DNA from 4 places in the Salimicrobium salexigens genome. Region 2 is predicted to be linked to each of the others. Evidence: predicted binding sites of a transcription regulator. Region 2 holds the regulator's gene; each other region holds the start of a gene.
The links. Region 2 encodes Rex, which represses fermentation and respiration genes when NADH is low (regulators of the CRP and FNR family bind a similar motif). Its sites were predicted from a motif close to TTGTGAAATATTTCACAA; they were not measured.

Region 1 (3,892 bases), on a different contig from region 2:
CATGAATGGCCATATTGAGTTTGACCGCGTAAAATTCGCCTATGATGCTGAGAGGATAGCCATTCCTGACTTATCTCTTGAGATAAAACAGGGTGAGACGGTTGCTCTCGTGGGACACACCGGTTCCGGTAAGTCTACAATCGCAAATCTGATCAGCAGATTTTATGATCCTACTGAAGGAGAAGTGAGAATAGACGGAATCGATCTGCGCGATGCGAAAATCGACAGCATCCGCTCCCGGATCAGTGTTGTACTTCAGGATACCTTCATTTTCTCGGGGGATATTATGGAAAATATCCGGTTCGGAAGGCCGGAGGCAAGTGATGAAGAAGTGAAAGAGGCTGCCCGGGTGGTGGGAGCGGATGAGTTCATTGATCGGCTCCCTCACGGATACAGGACGGAAGTAGAAGAGCGGGGCAATATTTTATCGGCAGGGGAGAGACAGCTGCTTTCTTTCGCCAGAGCTCTCCTTGCTGATCCGAGTATTCTCATTCTTGACGAAGCTACGTCAAGTATCGATACGGAAACAGAAATGAAAATCCAGGAAGCACTGAACAGACTTTTAAAGAACCGTACAGCTATTATGATAGCTCACCGCCTGTCCACTATCAGAGAAGCCGATAAAATCTTTGTACTGGAGAATGGGAAGGTTCTGGAGCACGGATCTCATGAGGAACTGATGGAAAAAGAAGGGGAATATTATGAGTTGGTAAAATCCCAGTTTCAAATGCTTGATGCTACCTGACCTGCCGTTATTGCGGCAGGTCTTTTGACTAAGCAAAGCTTAAAAAATGCGGGCATGCCCTCTGCTCCCACTACTGCTTTTACTCTACCGGGCGGCTTCGGACACTGAATGTTAACAAAGTTCTTTTTCACTTAAATGACACAGGTTTATGAGTAGACACGTTTCCTCAGGGTAAGGTATTATAGTTGGTAACAGGATATTGTGAAATAAGTCACAAATTTGTCAAAACCTGATACGGATCAAACTGTAATCAGTTATCTAAGAGGGGGAAATAAAATGATTGAATTGGATTCTGTCATGCTGAGCCGGATGCTTACGGCAATGACGCTGATTTTTCACATTATTTTCGCTACAGTCGGCGTAGGAGTTCCGGTCATGATCTCCATAGCCGAACTCATCGGAATAAGGAAAAAAGATAAATATTATTCGTTAATGGCGAAAAGATGGGCGAGAGGCTTCACGATAATCGTGGCAGTAGGCGTGGTTACCGGTACGGCTATAGGTCTGCAGCTCTCTCTGCTGTGGCCGAGTTTTATGCAGCTGGCCGGTAAAGTGATTGCCCTGCCGCTGTTTATGGAAACTTTTGCTTTCTTCTTTGAAGCTATTTTCCTCGGGGCATATCTCTATACGTGGGACCGCTTTAAGAATCCTATGACTCACTGGTGGCTCTCCATCCCCATTATAATTGGCGGAACGCTGTCCGCATTCTTCATTACGACAGTGAACGCCTTTATGAATACACCTGCAGGGTTCGATGTGGAGGATGGAGTAATCAACGCGATAAACCCGCTAGCAGCAATGTTCAACCCTGCGACTCCAACGAAGGTCTTTCACGTAGTGTCATCAGCCTATATGACTTCAGCAGCGATTCTTGCGACGATAGCTGCTGTAACGTATCTCGTGAAACGAGATCAGGAATATGCGAAACGCGCGCTGAAGCTGACAGTTACAGCCACACTTGTTTTCTCGATCTCCACGGCTGTGGCCGGAGATTTATCTGCAAAATTTCTGGCAGAACATCAGCCGGAGAAACTCGCAGCAGGGGAATGGCATTTCGAAACTGAAGAAGGTGCGGACCTCGTGCTTTTCGGTACCCTGAATGACGATAATGAGATCACCGGAGAGATACGATTACCGAAAGCCTTGAGCTTTTTGGCTTACGGAAATTTCGATGCGGAAGTGACAGGACTTGATAAAATTCCTGACGACGAAGAACCGCCGTTGTTTATTCACTATTTCTTCGACCTGATGGTATCGATAGGAATGTTTGTGCTTCTGATATCCGGGTTGTATGTACTGATGACCTACGTCAAGAAATGGAACCCGCACAATAAGCTGATGCTCTGGGCGCTGACTACGATCGGTCCTTTATCCATGCTTGCTATTGAATTTGGGTGGGTGTACGCCGAAATCGGACGGCAGCCCTGGATTATGAGAGGGTTTATGAAAGTGGCCGAAGGGGCTACTACATCTCCGAACGTGGGAGCTATGTTCCTGCTGTTTTTCCTTCTTTATTTTGTTCTTGGCATCGGTACTCTTGTAGTTCTGCGTAAAATGTTCAAAGATCACCCTGCGGAAGTGGAACTTGAACATCTTTATACGGAAGTCGGCAAAGGAGGGGAGCGATAATGGGATACGAATATATAGGTATCACAGTTTTATGGGTGTTTCTGTACGGATATCTGATTGTAGCTTCCGTTGATTTCGGAGCAGGCTTTTTTGCTTATTACGCAAGAAGAACGAACAAAGATCATATTATGAATAAACTGATTTCCAGGTATCTATCACCTGTCTGGGAAGTGACGAACGTTTTCTTCGTCTTTTTCTTCGTAGGGCTCGTCGGCTTCTTTCCGGATATGGCTTACTATTTCGGACAGGCGCTGTTAATACCCGGAAGCATTGCGATTGTACTGTTGGCTATCCGGGGTTCCTTCTATGCGTTTGAAAGTTACGGCTCAAAAAATAACTCTGTTTTCATGTTTCTCTACGGAGCTACGGGGTTATTGATTCCTGCTTCACTTTCTACGGCTCTTACTATTTCGGAAGGAGGCTTCCTTAACGTAACGGAAGACGGGGTGAGACTGCAGATTACCGAGCTGTTGCTCAGTCCATACTCCTGGAGTGTAGTCTTACTTGCAATCGTCTCCGTGCTTTACATCAGTTCGATGTTTCTGTCCTATTATGCACATAGGGCGGGAGACAAAGACGCTTTATCGTTGTTAAGAAGATACGCTCTGTTTTGGAGCATTCCTACGATTATCGCCAGTATGACGGTGTTTATAGCTATGAGTCAGCACAATCCCGAGCACTTTGACAGGCTGTTCGATTACTGGTGGGTGTTTGGGCTCAGTGTGTTGTTCTATCTGGTAGCTGTATTTCTCGTATACAGTGAAAAACTGTACGGCTTTGCTTTTATCGCCGTAATGCTCCAGTTTCTCTTCGCTTTCTTCGGATATGGCGTTTCAAAACTGCCGTATCTGCTTTACCCGCACGTAACGATTTCCGAAAGTGTAACACCAGATGCTATGGGATTGGCCCTGGTAGTCGCATTTATAGGCGGGCTCCTGTTGCTCATCCCTTCTCTGGTGATGCTGATGAGAATGTTCCTGTTTGATGCAGATTATATTAAAGGAAATAAATAGCTGGAGAGGTCTTCCTCTCCGGCTATTTTTGAGATAATATACGCGTAGGAAGGGTGGAATTAGTGATGAAAAGAGAATTTGCTGTAATAGGCCTGGGCAGATTCGGCGGAAGTATCTGCCGGGAATTGAGTGAAGAGGGGATGGATGTCCTCGCAATCGATACGGATGAAGATAAAGTGAACGAATTCAAAGATATAGCTTCCCATGCTGTTATTGCTGATGCTACTGATGAAAATGCTTTGAAAGAGCTTGGGATAAGGAACATCGATCATGTGATTGTGGCAATAGGGGATAATATTCATGCCAGTATACTTGCTACACTTATACTGAAGGAACTGGGCACTAAAACTCTGACTGTAAAAGCACAGAACGATTACCATGAGAAGGTGCTGAATAAAATCGGTGCTGACCATGTAGTGCATCCGGAGAGGGATATGGGGAGAAGGATAGCTCACAACATCATCTCCAACAATATTCTCGACTACATTGAGCTATCTGATGACCA
Region 2 (3,892 bases):
CACCGACAGATTCAAAAGCGGCTGTTCCTGACGTATTTCATACCGGACGAACACGAATATCAGAATCAGCCCGGTTGCGACAATACCCAGGTTCAGCGGTTCAAAAAGAATCTCCGGTGTACGTCCCCGTCCGAGGGCGAACAGTATCCCCCCGATTCCGGAAGTGACGAGCAGAAATCCGATGAGATCGAACCGTTTCTCCGGATCGCTCTCGGTCTGTTCCAGAAATTTCACAGACAATAGGAGTCCGATGAGACCGAACGGTATATTCACCGCAAACAGCCACGGCCACTCCAGCACCTGGATGAGCAGTCCGCCGACGGTCGGCCCGATTGCCGGCGCCACCATGGCCGCAACGCCGTAAATTCCGACGGCCAGTCCCCGCTCGTTTCTCGGGAACGAGTTGAATATAAGCGCCATCGCAATCGGCATCATAAGACCCCCGGCAGAGCCCTGGATCGCCCGGGAAGCGATGACCATGCCGAGGGAGCTGCTGAAGAAACCGGAAGTGGAACCGACGAGGAACAGAGTGAGACCGACGAGATAGACTTTCTTCTTCCCGAACCGGTCTCCGAAATAGCCGGTGAGCGGCATCGTCATACCCATCGACACCATGAAAATCGTCAATATCCATCCGGCTCCCACGGCAGTCGTATCGAATATTTCGATGAAGCGCGGCAGAACCGGATTTAACATACTATTGTTCAAAATGACGGTGAACGTCCCGAATAATACGGAGACGACGACCAGCCATTTTTCAGGTATTTTCGCCATAGTTTATCCTGACCTTTCGAATATCGAATTATTATTGACTATACCCTGCGTTTCACGAAAAGAAACTCTTCCAGGAAACGATAATAAAAAGCCCGGGGGAAGCCCCGGACCTCTCAATAGAGTAGTTGGTTACAGCGGATAATGCTTCAGAAAATAAGCAAGTGACTGCAGTTCGACAGACAAATCGATGTGATGCACGCGTACGGTAGGAGGAACGGAAATTCGCGCCGGTGTAAAGTTCAGAATCCCGGACACGCCCCGCTCCACCAGCCGATCCGTAATCCCCTGAGCTTCCTGGGACGGGACCGTCAGAATGGCCACCGACACGTTTCCCATCTTTTCTTCCAGATCATCGATATGAGCGACCGGCACACCGCCGATTTCCGTGCCGACGAGCCGGTCGTTCGCATCAAAAGCTACCACTATTTTCGTGTTGTTGTTTTTCATGAAGTTGTAGTTCAGAAACGCCGTTCCGAGATTCCCTACCCCGATCAGCGCGACTTCGGTCGTCTCATCCTGGTCGAGCGTTCTTCTGAAAAACTGCAGCAGATGTTCCACATTGTAGCCGTAGCCTTTTTTGCCGAGCGCTCCGAAATAAGAAAAATCCCGGCGTATCGTCGCAGAGTCCACTTTGACCGCGTCGCTCAGTTCCTTTGAAGAGACCCGCAGTTTCCCCTGTAAGTATAAGTTATTGATGAACCGGTAATATAAAGGCAGGCGTTTCGCCGTAGCCTGGGGGATCTTCATTTCATCACCCATGTCTCCTCCTCCTTCTTTCTCCTGTTCTATAGTTTATCAAAAAACGTGATGGATTTCACAAAGTTAGCACCTTTTGTTGCCCCTTCTGCTTTGTATGAGATACACTAAATAAGTCGAGGTGAAAAATTATGATACTAATGCAGCTGAATCAATTAACGAAGCGTTTTGGAGCTGAGTTAATTTTATCCGATATCGATTTGGAAGTACAAACAAACGACCGCATCGCCATCGTCGGAAGAAACGGAGCGGGGAAATCCACCCTGCTTAAAGTGATGGCCGGAGAGATGGGATATGAAGAGGGGAACATTTTCCAGTCCAAGGAGACAAGCGTCGGCTATCTGGAACAGCATAGCGGACTCGAGTCGAACGGAACGATCTGGGAGGAGTTCTCCCGCGTTTTCGATCATCTGAAGAATATGGAAGACAAACTGAGAAAAATGGAAAGTGAGATGGCGGACCCCGATCATTTCGCTTCTCCGGAGGAATACCAGGACTTTCTCGAAGAATACGACCGCAGGCAGAACGAATTCCAGATGGCCGGAGGGTACCGGTACGAAGCGGACATGAAAGCCGTACTGCAGGGACTCAGTTTCCCCGAATCCATGTGGGACCAGTCCATCACTACGCTGAGCGGCGGACAGAAGACGAGACTGGCACTCGGAAAACACCTGCTCACGAAACCGGACGTCCTCATTCTGGATGAGCCGACGAACCACCTGGATATCGACACGCTCACGTGGCTCGAGAACTATTTATCCTCCTACCCGGGTGCTGTCGTCATTGTCTCCCACGACCGCTATTTTCTCGATAAAATCGTAAACACTGTATACGAAGTCGCCCTGCAGCGGGTGAAGAAATACACCGGCAACTACAGCGACTATCTGAAGCAGAAGGAAGCGGACTTCGAACAGGAAATGAAGCAGTACGAGAAACAGCAGGGTGAAATCAAGAAGATGGAAGATTTCATTCAGAAGAATATCGTCCGGGCGACGACCAGTAAGCGGGCGCAGAGCCGGCGGAAACAACTCGAGAAAATGGAGAAAGTCGAAAAGCCGAAAGATGACGCGAAATCAGCAAAATTCACTTTTCAGATCGACAGACGGAGCGGAAATGATGTACTGAAAACGGATAATCTCGGTTTCGGTTATCCGGACAGCGATTATCTGTTCCGTGACGTGAGTCTGGACGTTTCCCGCGGAGATTCCATCGCTCTGATCGGCCCGAACGGCGTCGGAAAATCGACGCTTCTCAAACTGCTTACGGAAAAACTCAACCCGAGCCACGGCGATATTATGCTCGGTGCGAATGTACAGATCGGCTACTATGATCAGGAACAGAGCGAACTGAACCGGAAGAAGATGGTGCTCCATGAACTGTGGGACGACTACCCGATGGAAGATGAGAAGGATATCCGCACCATTCTCGGGAACTTCCTGTTCACGGGAGAGGACGTGCTGAAACCGGTGACCGCTTTGAGCGGCGGGGAAAAAGCCCGCCTGTCTCTCGCAAAACTTATGATGCAGAAAGCGAACCTGCTGATTCTCGACGAGCCGACGAACCACCTGGATCTCGACAGTAAAGAGGTCCTCGAAGCCGCTCTCGTCGACTATCCCGGAACGCTTATCTTCGTCTCTCACGACCGTTATTTCATCAACAAAATCGCCACGCAGATCGTGGAGATGCAGCCGGAGGAGACGCGCACGTTCCTCGGGGACTATGACTACTATCAGGAGAAAAAACGCGAGGAAGCGGAACTGAAGGCTATTGAAGAAAGAGAAAAAGGGAAACCGGAAGCAGCCGCTTCCACGGAAGGGAAACGCTCCTTTCAGGAAGACAAAGCCGCTAAACGGGAAGAACGGAAGCGCCTCCGCCGTATTGAAGAGATAGAAACCGAAATCGAGAGCTGGGAACAGAAAATCTCGGACAACGATGACGAGCTCTGCAAACCCGAAGTATATCAGGATTCCGGGAAATCAGGAGAACTGACGGAAGAAAACAGACAGGCAGAGCAAAAAATTGAAGCACTTATGGAAGAATGGGAAGAATTGCAGATCGAAGAATAAAAACAGGCACCTGGGGAGAATTCCTGACTGATTCTCAACAGGTGCTTTTATTTTATGAATAACTTTATCCCGAATGTTATCCACAGATAAACAGTATTTACACCAGTTTTCAACAGGTTTATCAACACTATCCACAGGAAAAACGGCAGTTACCCACATTTTTTATCCACGTCACCATTCCCGATTTTACGGTTTTCCACTTCATTCATCCACACTCCCTGCACATTCCTGTGTATAAGTGTGCAGTCTATACGAAAAAAACCTGCAGAAACGTAGTGTCTCTGCAGGCAGACGGT
Region 3 (3,892 bases), on a different contig from region 2:
TCATGATCTGATTCGCCGTAACGACCTGCAAATGCCCGAACAATGCGTTGTTGCTGACGACAGACCCGGTGATGAAGACTCCGATCCACCCAAGAATCGGGCTGAACAGCGGAAACAGATCTCCGGTCTTCGCCAGAGCGAGCCCGATGGTAGAGCTGAGTCCGGCGAAGTTCGAAAGATTGGCGAAAGCCATGACGAAACAGATCGTCAGAACCGGAATCCATAGTTCTTTGACGGTGAGCTTCAACGACTTCATACCTTCAGGCAGAGTGATGGCAGAGCTGAACCATCCGGTAAGCAGGACAGCCACCAGAATCGCCGTACCTGTTGCAGATAACAGATCCAGTTTGAACAGGGCATCCAGCGCTGTGACGTCGGCTGCGATCGGCGGTGCTTTCTGTATCTCCTGGTGGAGGAAAGGGACCGGTAAGTAAGCGGTCGTCCATTCCAGAACCCCGCCCGCGCTGAACAGAGCTTTGAACGCAGGCAGGCTCCACAGAGTGATGGTCGCAGTCAGAATATAGAAAGGAGACCAGGCTTTGATGATCTCTTTGATGGTGTAGGTTTCTCCCTGCTGGACTGCTGGTGCGTTCTCTTCCCGGTGTATGTGCTTCGGTTGCCATTTTCTTAAGAACAGGGCAAGGCCGCCCATGCTCAGTAAAGCAGCCAGAATGTTCGCAAGCTCAGGGCCGAGGAAGAGAATCGTGAAGATCTGAGTCCCTGTATAGATTCCGCTTACTACGAGTAAGGCAGGTAATGTTTCTCTCACCCCTTTGATGCCGTTAAGAATAAACACGAGTAAAAATGGAATGATGAATGAAATCATCGGCAAAATATAAACGAGTGTTCTCGACAGTTCCATCGTTTCCAGATTCCCCATCTGCGCTCCTACAATCACGGGGACACCGATAGCCCCGAATGCTCCGGAAGCCGCATTGGCGATCAGACATAGTGCCGCGGCTTTCAGAGGACGGAAACCAAGTTCCACGAGCAGAGCAGCACTGATGGCGATCGGCACCCCGAAGCCTGCCGCCCCTTCGAGGAAGGCGTTGAAACTGAAACCGATCAGCAATAACTGCAGTCGCTGGTCATGGGAAATGGAAGCGATACTCGAACGGATTACGGTGAACTTCCCTGTATGAACAGCGATTTTGTATAACCAGACCGCCATGATGACGATGTAGCCGATCGGCCACAGGCCGTTGGCGATTCCGTGCAAAGAAGCGGAAATGGCTTTTGCTATCGGCATATCGAAAAACAGAACAGCTACGAAAATACTGAGGATCAGGGTAAGGAAAGCAGCCAGGATCCCTTTCATTTTTAACCGTGTCAGTGCCAGAAAGAAGAAGAAGATCGGCAAAGCTGCAAGAATGGAACTGATGAACACGTTTCCGAACGGATCATACTGTTGTAACCACATAAGGCATCGCTCCTTTCTAAGGTGAATTTAGACGTTTATCAGTGTTCGAAGTTGGAGGTAAGGATACCCTTCAGTACGGTTGCGCTATGGTTGAACTGTTCCTGCTCTTTTTCATTCAGGCTTACTTCGACTACATCACGGATGCCTTCCCGGTTCACGATTGCCGGAACACCCATGTATACATCTTCGGTTCCGTATTCGCCGTCGAGGTAAGCACTCACGGTCAAAATGACATTTTCGTTATTGAGGATGGCTTTCGTCATACGGGTGAGCCCCATAGCGATGCCATAGTACGTAGCACCTTTTTTCTCGATGATATGATAGGCAGCATCACGTACATTGACGAAGATCTCTTCAAGATCCTCTTTGCGGTATTTGTCATAGCGGTCTACCATTTCAAGGATAGGTACGCCTCCTACAGTTGCATGACTCCATACCGGCAATTCCGTGTCCCCGTGTTCTCCGATGATGTTGGCGTGAATGTTAGATGGGGTAACATCGAAATACTCTCCGAGAAGATAGCGGAATCTGCTGGAATCAAGAATCGTTCCGCTGCCGATGACTTTTTCTTTAGGAAGGCCACTGAATTTCCACGTTGCGTACGTAAGGATATCCACCGGGTTCGTCGCTACCATGAAGATCCCGTTGAAGCCGCTGGCCATAACGTCCGATACGATTTTCTTAAAGATAGCAAGGTTCTTTTTGACAAGATCGAGCCTGGTTTCTCCGGGCTGTTGGTTGGCACCTGCACTGATACATACGATATCCGCATCTTTACAGTCTGCATACGTACCAGCCCATGTTTTCGTAGGATGGGGAGCGAATACTTTCCCGTGATTCAAATCCATCGCGTCTCCCATAGCTTTGTCTTCATTGAGGTCGATGATGACGAATTCTTCTGCGACAGCCTGGTTGAGCATGGAGAATGCGTAACTGCTTCCTACGGCTCCTGCGCCTATAAGTGCAACTCGATTAACATTTTCTTTAGTCATGTGAAATCCTCCTCGATTCTATCTTTGTAAAATTTATCACATGTTCATTGTCCAGCATTTCCACGGTTAACTCAATAGCGTGAATCAATTTCATAATTGCTTTCTTAAAAAACGTTCAGACCTCCAGAATTCTTTGCCCTTCTATTTTTAAAAATTTAGGAAGCGGTGATCTTCTGATCCATCGTGCTGGTTAACCGGTCCACGGCTAACTTTGATGCATTATAAACCAGCGTGACTAGCTGGAAATGCATCTTCGCTTTCGGTCCCGTCCGTTGCCGGACATTATTCAACATAAAGTATCCTTTCAGGTAGCCGATGACTCGTTCCACAGCGGTGCGACGTTTGTAGATGCTGTTCCATTTTTGGGACCCTCGGGCCGGGGCGCTATACTTGCGAAGATTCTGGGTCCGTTTGATCTTATACACTTTCTGACATACCCCTTCATACTGAAGCGGGCATTCGTTACATTCTTTAGGCGCTGTATATTTCAAGGTATCGTATGTCTCATCATAGCTGTCATAACGGTAGGAGTGTTCCCGGACGCAGGTGGGAGCGAAGTGCTCATTGAATCCTATCATCTCCTTCTCGTTCCTGCGGTTATAGGCGATCACTGCGTAGAGTCCCACGTCATCCAGCTGATGATAGATCGGACGATAATCATATCCGGCATCGAAGGTCCCGTACCGTAACGGCAGGTTCCGGTCCTCCGGGAGATTCTTCAGCAAGGGAATAGCTGCCTTCCCGTCATTCAGATTTCCGGACGTCATCAGCGATAAAAGGATGTACTGGCTCTGCGTCCCCACAGCGATGTGGCCTTTATATCCGAACCAGAACACATTCTTCCCTTCGCTGTTTTTCTTGATGCCCCACGCCGGCTCCAGAGGAGCCTGGCTCATCAAGGCAGAGGCCGAAGCAGTGCGCTGGTCCTCGATCGTTTTTTCGTAAAGAGGGAGATCAGCTTCCCGTTCCCGTTTTTCTTTCAGCCATTGGTCACGCTCGGCCTTGGATTTGCGTCCACGCTTTTTCGGTTCCGGCTTCGGTTTCTTTTCCTGCTTTTTGGCCTGGTCCCGTGCTTCGAAATGGGTCGCATCGATGGCGACCGTATCATCCTGGATATACCCTTCCTTCATTGCCTGGTGGACGATGTCCTGACCGACGTCCCGGAGGACATCAGCTTCCTGGATCTTTTCCTGGATACGGGTATAGGAAGCTTCCGAGGGGACACGATCCGAGAGAAGAAATCCACAGTCGAACCGGAAAAACGGATCCTCGTTCAGGCGCCGGACCAGCTGTTTGATATCGGGGATCCTTTCCACCACACGGATGATCAGCGACTGGACCATCGCTCCGTAGTTCAGCTCCGCAGGTGCACCACGACGGGATTTCTTAACCACGACAGCCATGACGGGGTCCAGATTCAGGGAGGATAAGATGGCCTCATACCGGTGGGTAGGTTGCATGTCATATAAATCGGTGATGT
Region 4 (3,892 bases), on a different contig from region 2:
GCGGGGTAACCGCAAAGTTGTATTCCGGCACCGGTGTACGGGTAGCCCATTCAAGGGTACGTGCATCCCATGGATCGTCTCCGATATCACGGGTCGCATAGCGGGCACTGTAATATACGTTAAATACAATCAGTATAAAGCCCATTGCAAGACCGAGAGCGCCGAAGAACGACAGAAGGTTCCAGATTCCGAAACCGGCAACCTCGGAATACGTATACATACGACGCGCCTGGCCATCGAGCCCTGAGATGAACATAGGGAAGAAGGCGAGACAGGTACCGATTGCAATGTTCCAGAATGCCCATTTTCCTATCTTCTCGTTCAGCATGAAACCGAACATCTTCGGCCACCAATACGTCATCCCGGCAAGCATTGCAAATACAACCCCTGGGATGATTACGATGTGGAAGTGTGCCACAAGGAACATCGTATTGTGATACTGATAGTCGGCACTGGCGATACCGAGCATGACCCCGGTAACACCTCCGATTGTAAATATCGGAATAAATCCGAGAGAATACAACATAGGCACCGTAAATTGAATTTTCCCTTTCCACATCGTGAACAGCCAGTTGAATATTTTAATACCCGTAGGTATAGCGATGGCCATTGTAGTGATGGAGAAAATACTGTTTACGAGAGCACCCTGCCCCATCGTAAAGAAGTGGTGTACCCAAACGAGGAAAGCAAGGGTCGAAATAACGACAATAGCGACGACCATGGATGTATAGCCGTACAGGTTCCGTTTGGAGAACGTAGAAATAACTTCACTGTATATACCGAAAGCCGGGAGCACCAGAATGTAAACTTCGGGGTGACCCCATACCCAGAAGAAGTTGGCCCACAGCATCGCCATTCCTCCGTTATCCATTGTGAAGAAATGGGTTCCGAACAGACGGTCCATGGTACCCATAGCCAAAGCTACTGTCAGTACCGGGAAAGCAAACGTTATTAACAGGTTGGTAATAAGCGCCGACCAGGTGAAAAGCGGCATTTTCATCAGTTTCATGCCCGGGGCACGCATTTTGAAAATCGTAACGATGAAGTTAATACCGGTAATCAACGTACCCAGTCCGGCAATCTGTAACGCGATCATGTAATAGTTGGTCCCGATGTGTGGGGAAAGTTCGTTACCGGCGAGCGGGAAGTACGATGTCCAACCGGAGCTCGGTGATCCCCCGATGACGAACGACAGGTTGAAAAGCATCGCTCCCATGAAATACAACCAGAAACTGAGGGCGTTCAGTCTCGGGAAAGCAACGTCGCGCGCTCCGATTTGCAAAGGAACGACGAAGTTCATTAAAGCTGTAATAAAAGCCATGGCCATGAAGAAAATCATGACAACGCCGTGGGTGGTGAATATTTCGTTATATTCGGCTGCGCTTAATAGTTCGTTACCGGGCATGGAAGTTTGGGCACGCATCATCAGCGCGTCGACTCCGCCCCTGAAAAGCATAAGCAGTGCAGAAATCAAATACATGATTCCTATTCTTTTATGGTCAACCGTCGTCAACCACTCACTCCACAAGTATCCCCACTTTTTGAAATAGGTGATACCGGCAAGGACCGCAATCAGTGTAAGACCGATTGCGACCATAGATAAATAAATGGTGGGAGTTGGGTTAGGTACGGCAAATTGTTTAAAAAACTCCATCCATAAGACTCCTCTCTTTTAATGGTCCGACTGCTCTTGCTCCATTTCTTTCTTCATTTCTTCCTCGCTCATCTCCCCGTGCTCCTCAGGAGGAGGGCTGAAATCAAGATGAGTACTGCTGAAGGTTTTCTGGCCCAGATGTCCGGGTTCGAGCAGTTTATTGAATGTTTTTTCATCCAAAGGTTCCGCAGTATTTTTTACTTCTTTCACCCATTCATCGAACTCTTTCTGGGAGACAGCACTCACGTTGAAGGTCTGTTCAGCGAACCCTTCACCGGAGAAGTTGGCATTACGTCCCTGCATTTCTCCTTCTTCCGTAGCGGCAAGATTCAGAGTTGTAATCATTCCTGTCATAGCGTATTTTTGACCGGCCAATTGAGGAATCCAAAAACTCGAAATGGCATCGAAAGAATATAAGCGGAACTCTACAGGGCGGTCAGTAGGAAGGAAAAGATAGTTTACAGTCTCAATATCTTCTTCCGGATAACTGAAATGCCATTTCCAGTTGGAGGAAGCAGCATAAATTACCATAGGCTCCTCATCTTTGAACTGTTTCGGCACGCTTTCTGCTTCATATGTGCTTTGTACAGAGACGAAGGAAAGGAATACGATGATCAATACCGGAATACCAATTGTGGTTATCTCCACCCAGATGTTCCCTTTCACTATCGGTGGTCTGTAGTCAGATGGTGTTTTTGTCGAGCGATATTTAACCAGGATATATATTAAGATAACGAAGACCACGACAACAACGAATAGCATAGTCCATATAGATATCCATATGATATCTTTTAATAGTGCTGCCTGTGGTCCCATGGGATCAAAGACAGTTAACGGTTCGCATCCGCTCAGGAAAAGTAAAAAAGACAAAAGCAAACCGGAAAATAGCCACTGTTTCTTCATGTTCAGACTCCTTTCTGAATTAACTGCTGTTAATGCGTGTTTCCATCATAGGGGCTTTATACAGACTTTCGCAACGAATATGACAACAGTTCACAAATTGTTCATGTATGTTGAATGAATTGTCACGAAAAAATGTCGGTCCTGTGAATAATGTGACAAAAAGGTGGAAGAAAAGACACAGAATCAATGTTTGTCAGCACTGACATCACCGGATTGTTATGTACGGTTTTATCGTCATAAAAACACGGAGCGATGGATCTCCTCTTCAGAAAAAATGTCCTGAAGTTTCAGCTTCAGGACATGATTTCAATAAACAGTTCCACAAGTTTGGGGTCGAACTCCTTGCCGGAATACTTTTTAAGCTCCTGTAATGCTTCCTCTTTAGAAATAGCAGGGTGATAAGGGTGGTCACTGACCATCGCATCATACGCCTCGCAGATATGGATAATGCGGGCCTCTAACTTAATGTCTTCCCCTTCCAGGTTAAGAGGATATCCACGGCCGTCATAATGTTCATGGTGGGTGAGTACGATCATTGATAAATCCGCGAACTCTTCGGAAGCATTCAATATCCGGTGCCCAATTTCCGGATGTCGCTGCACGAGTTCATTCTCTTCCGCAGTTAGCGGAGTATCCTTGTTGAGAATAGAGTGATCAATGGTGATTTTCCCTATATCATGGAGCATTCCTGCCGTCTTCAGGTTCAATAGTCTCGTTTCATCAAGATCCAGAGCCTGACCCAATTTTTCGGCCAGGCTGCTCACACGCTGGGAGTGGGCTTCTTCACGCGGGACTTTTTCGAAAAGACTGGCCATCATACTGTTGATATAGCTGGTCCGATGGCTGTTTCGCTGGAACAGTTTATTTCTATACATCCGGTTCTCTGCATATTGAAGAACTTCCTCGGTGGACTGGAAGGCCATTTTTTTGACAGAGGAACCGAAAGAAGTAGTGATGTATAATTTATTATCGCCTTCAATTACACAGGATTTCACTAACTGGGCACGTATTTCCTTCACTTCTTTTTCGGACGTGTTCGGGAGAATAATAGCGAATTCATCCCCTCCGATGCGGAATACTTCATCATTCGTTCTGGTGTTTTCCGAAAGCGCTTCGGAAACTTTTTTTACAACGTTGTCCCCTTCGGGGTGACCGAAGGCATCATTGATAAGTTTCAAACCGTTGATATCTCCCAGTATAAATCCAAGTGGGAAATTTTGGGATGTATCCATTTCCTGAACTTTTTTCTCGAAGTAACGACGATTGTACAGTCCTGTCATTTCATCATGGATGGAAAGGTGTTCAATGTGTTTCTGGTAATTGACGTTTTCTGTC

Region 1: BW931_RS02165 (cytochrome ubiquinol oxidase subunit I) is a predicted target of Rex. The motif match lies at 945-962, and genes of this name have one in related genera.
Region 3: BW931_RS13065 (L-lactate dehydrogenase) is a predicted target of Rex. The motif match lies at 2,437-2,454, and genes of this name have one in related genera.
Region 4: qoxA (cytochrome aa3 quinol oxidase subunit II) is a predicted target of Rex. The motif match lies at 2,699-2,716, and genes of this name have one in related genera.

What each region holds. Positions count from the first base shown of each region.
Region 1 is NZ_FTOK01000001.1:430,477-434,368, forward strand. Features, by position in the region: gene BW931_RS02160 (ABC transporter ATP-binding protein) at 1-745, shown strand, start outside; gene BW931_RS02165 (cytochrome ubiquinol oxidase subunit I) at 1,022-2,374, shown strand; gene BW931_RS02170 (cytochrome d ubiquinol oxidase subunit II) at 2,374-3,387, shown strand; gene BW931_RS02175 (potassium channel family protein) at 3,453-3,892, shown strand, end outside.
Region 2 is NZ_FTOK01000015.1:5,272-9,163, reverse strand. Features, by position in the region: gene BW931_RS12615 (MDR family MFS transporter) at 1-774, opposite strand, end outside; gene BW931_RS12610 (redox-sensing transcriptional repressor Rex) at 904-1,533, opposite strand; gene BW931_RS12605 (ABC-F family ATP-binding cassette domain-containing protein) at 1,662-3,596, shown strand.
Region 3 is NZ_FTOK01000020.1:1,786-5,677, forward strand. Features, by position in the region: gene BW931_RS13060 (L-lactate permease) at 1-1,420, opposite strand, end outside; gene BW931_RS13065 (L-lactate dehydrogenase) at 1,459-2,412, opposite strand; gene BW931_RS13070 (IS5/IS1182 family transposase) at 2,568-3,892, opposite strand, start outside.
Region 4 is NZ_FTOK01000001.1:153,013-156,904, forward strand. Features, by position in the region: gene qoxB (cytochrome aa3 quinol oxidase subunit I) at 1-1,654, opposite strand, end outside; gene qoxA (cytochrome aa3 quinol oxidase subunit II) at 1,673-2,557, opposite strand; gene BW931_RS00855 (HD domain-containing phosphohydrolase) at 2,851-3,892, opposite strand, start outside.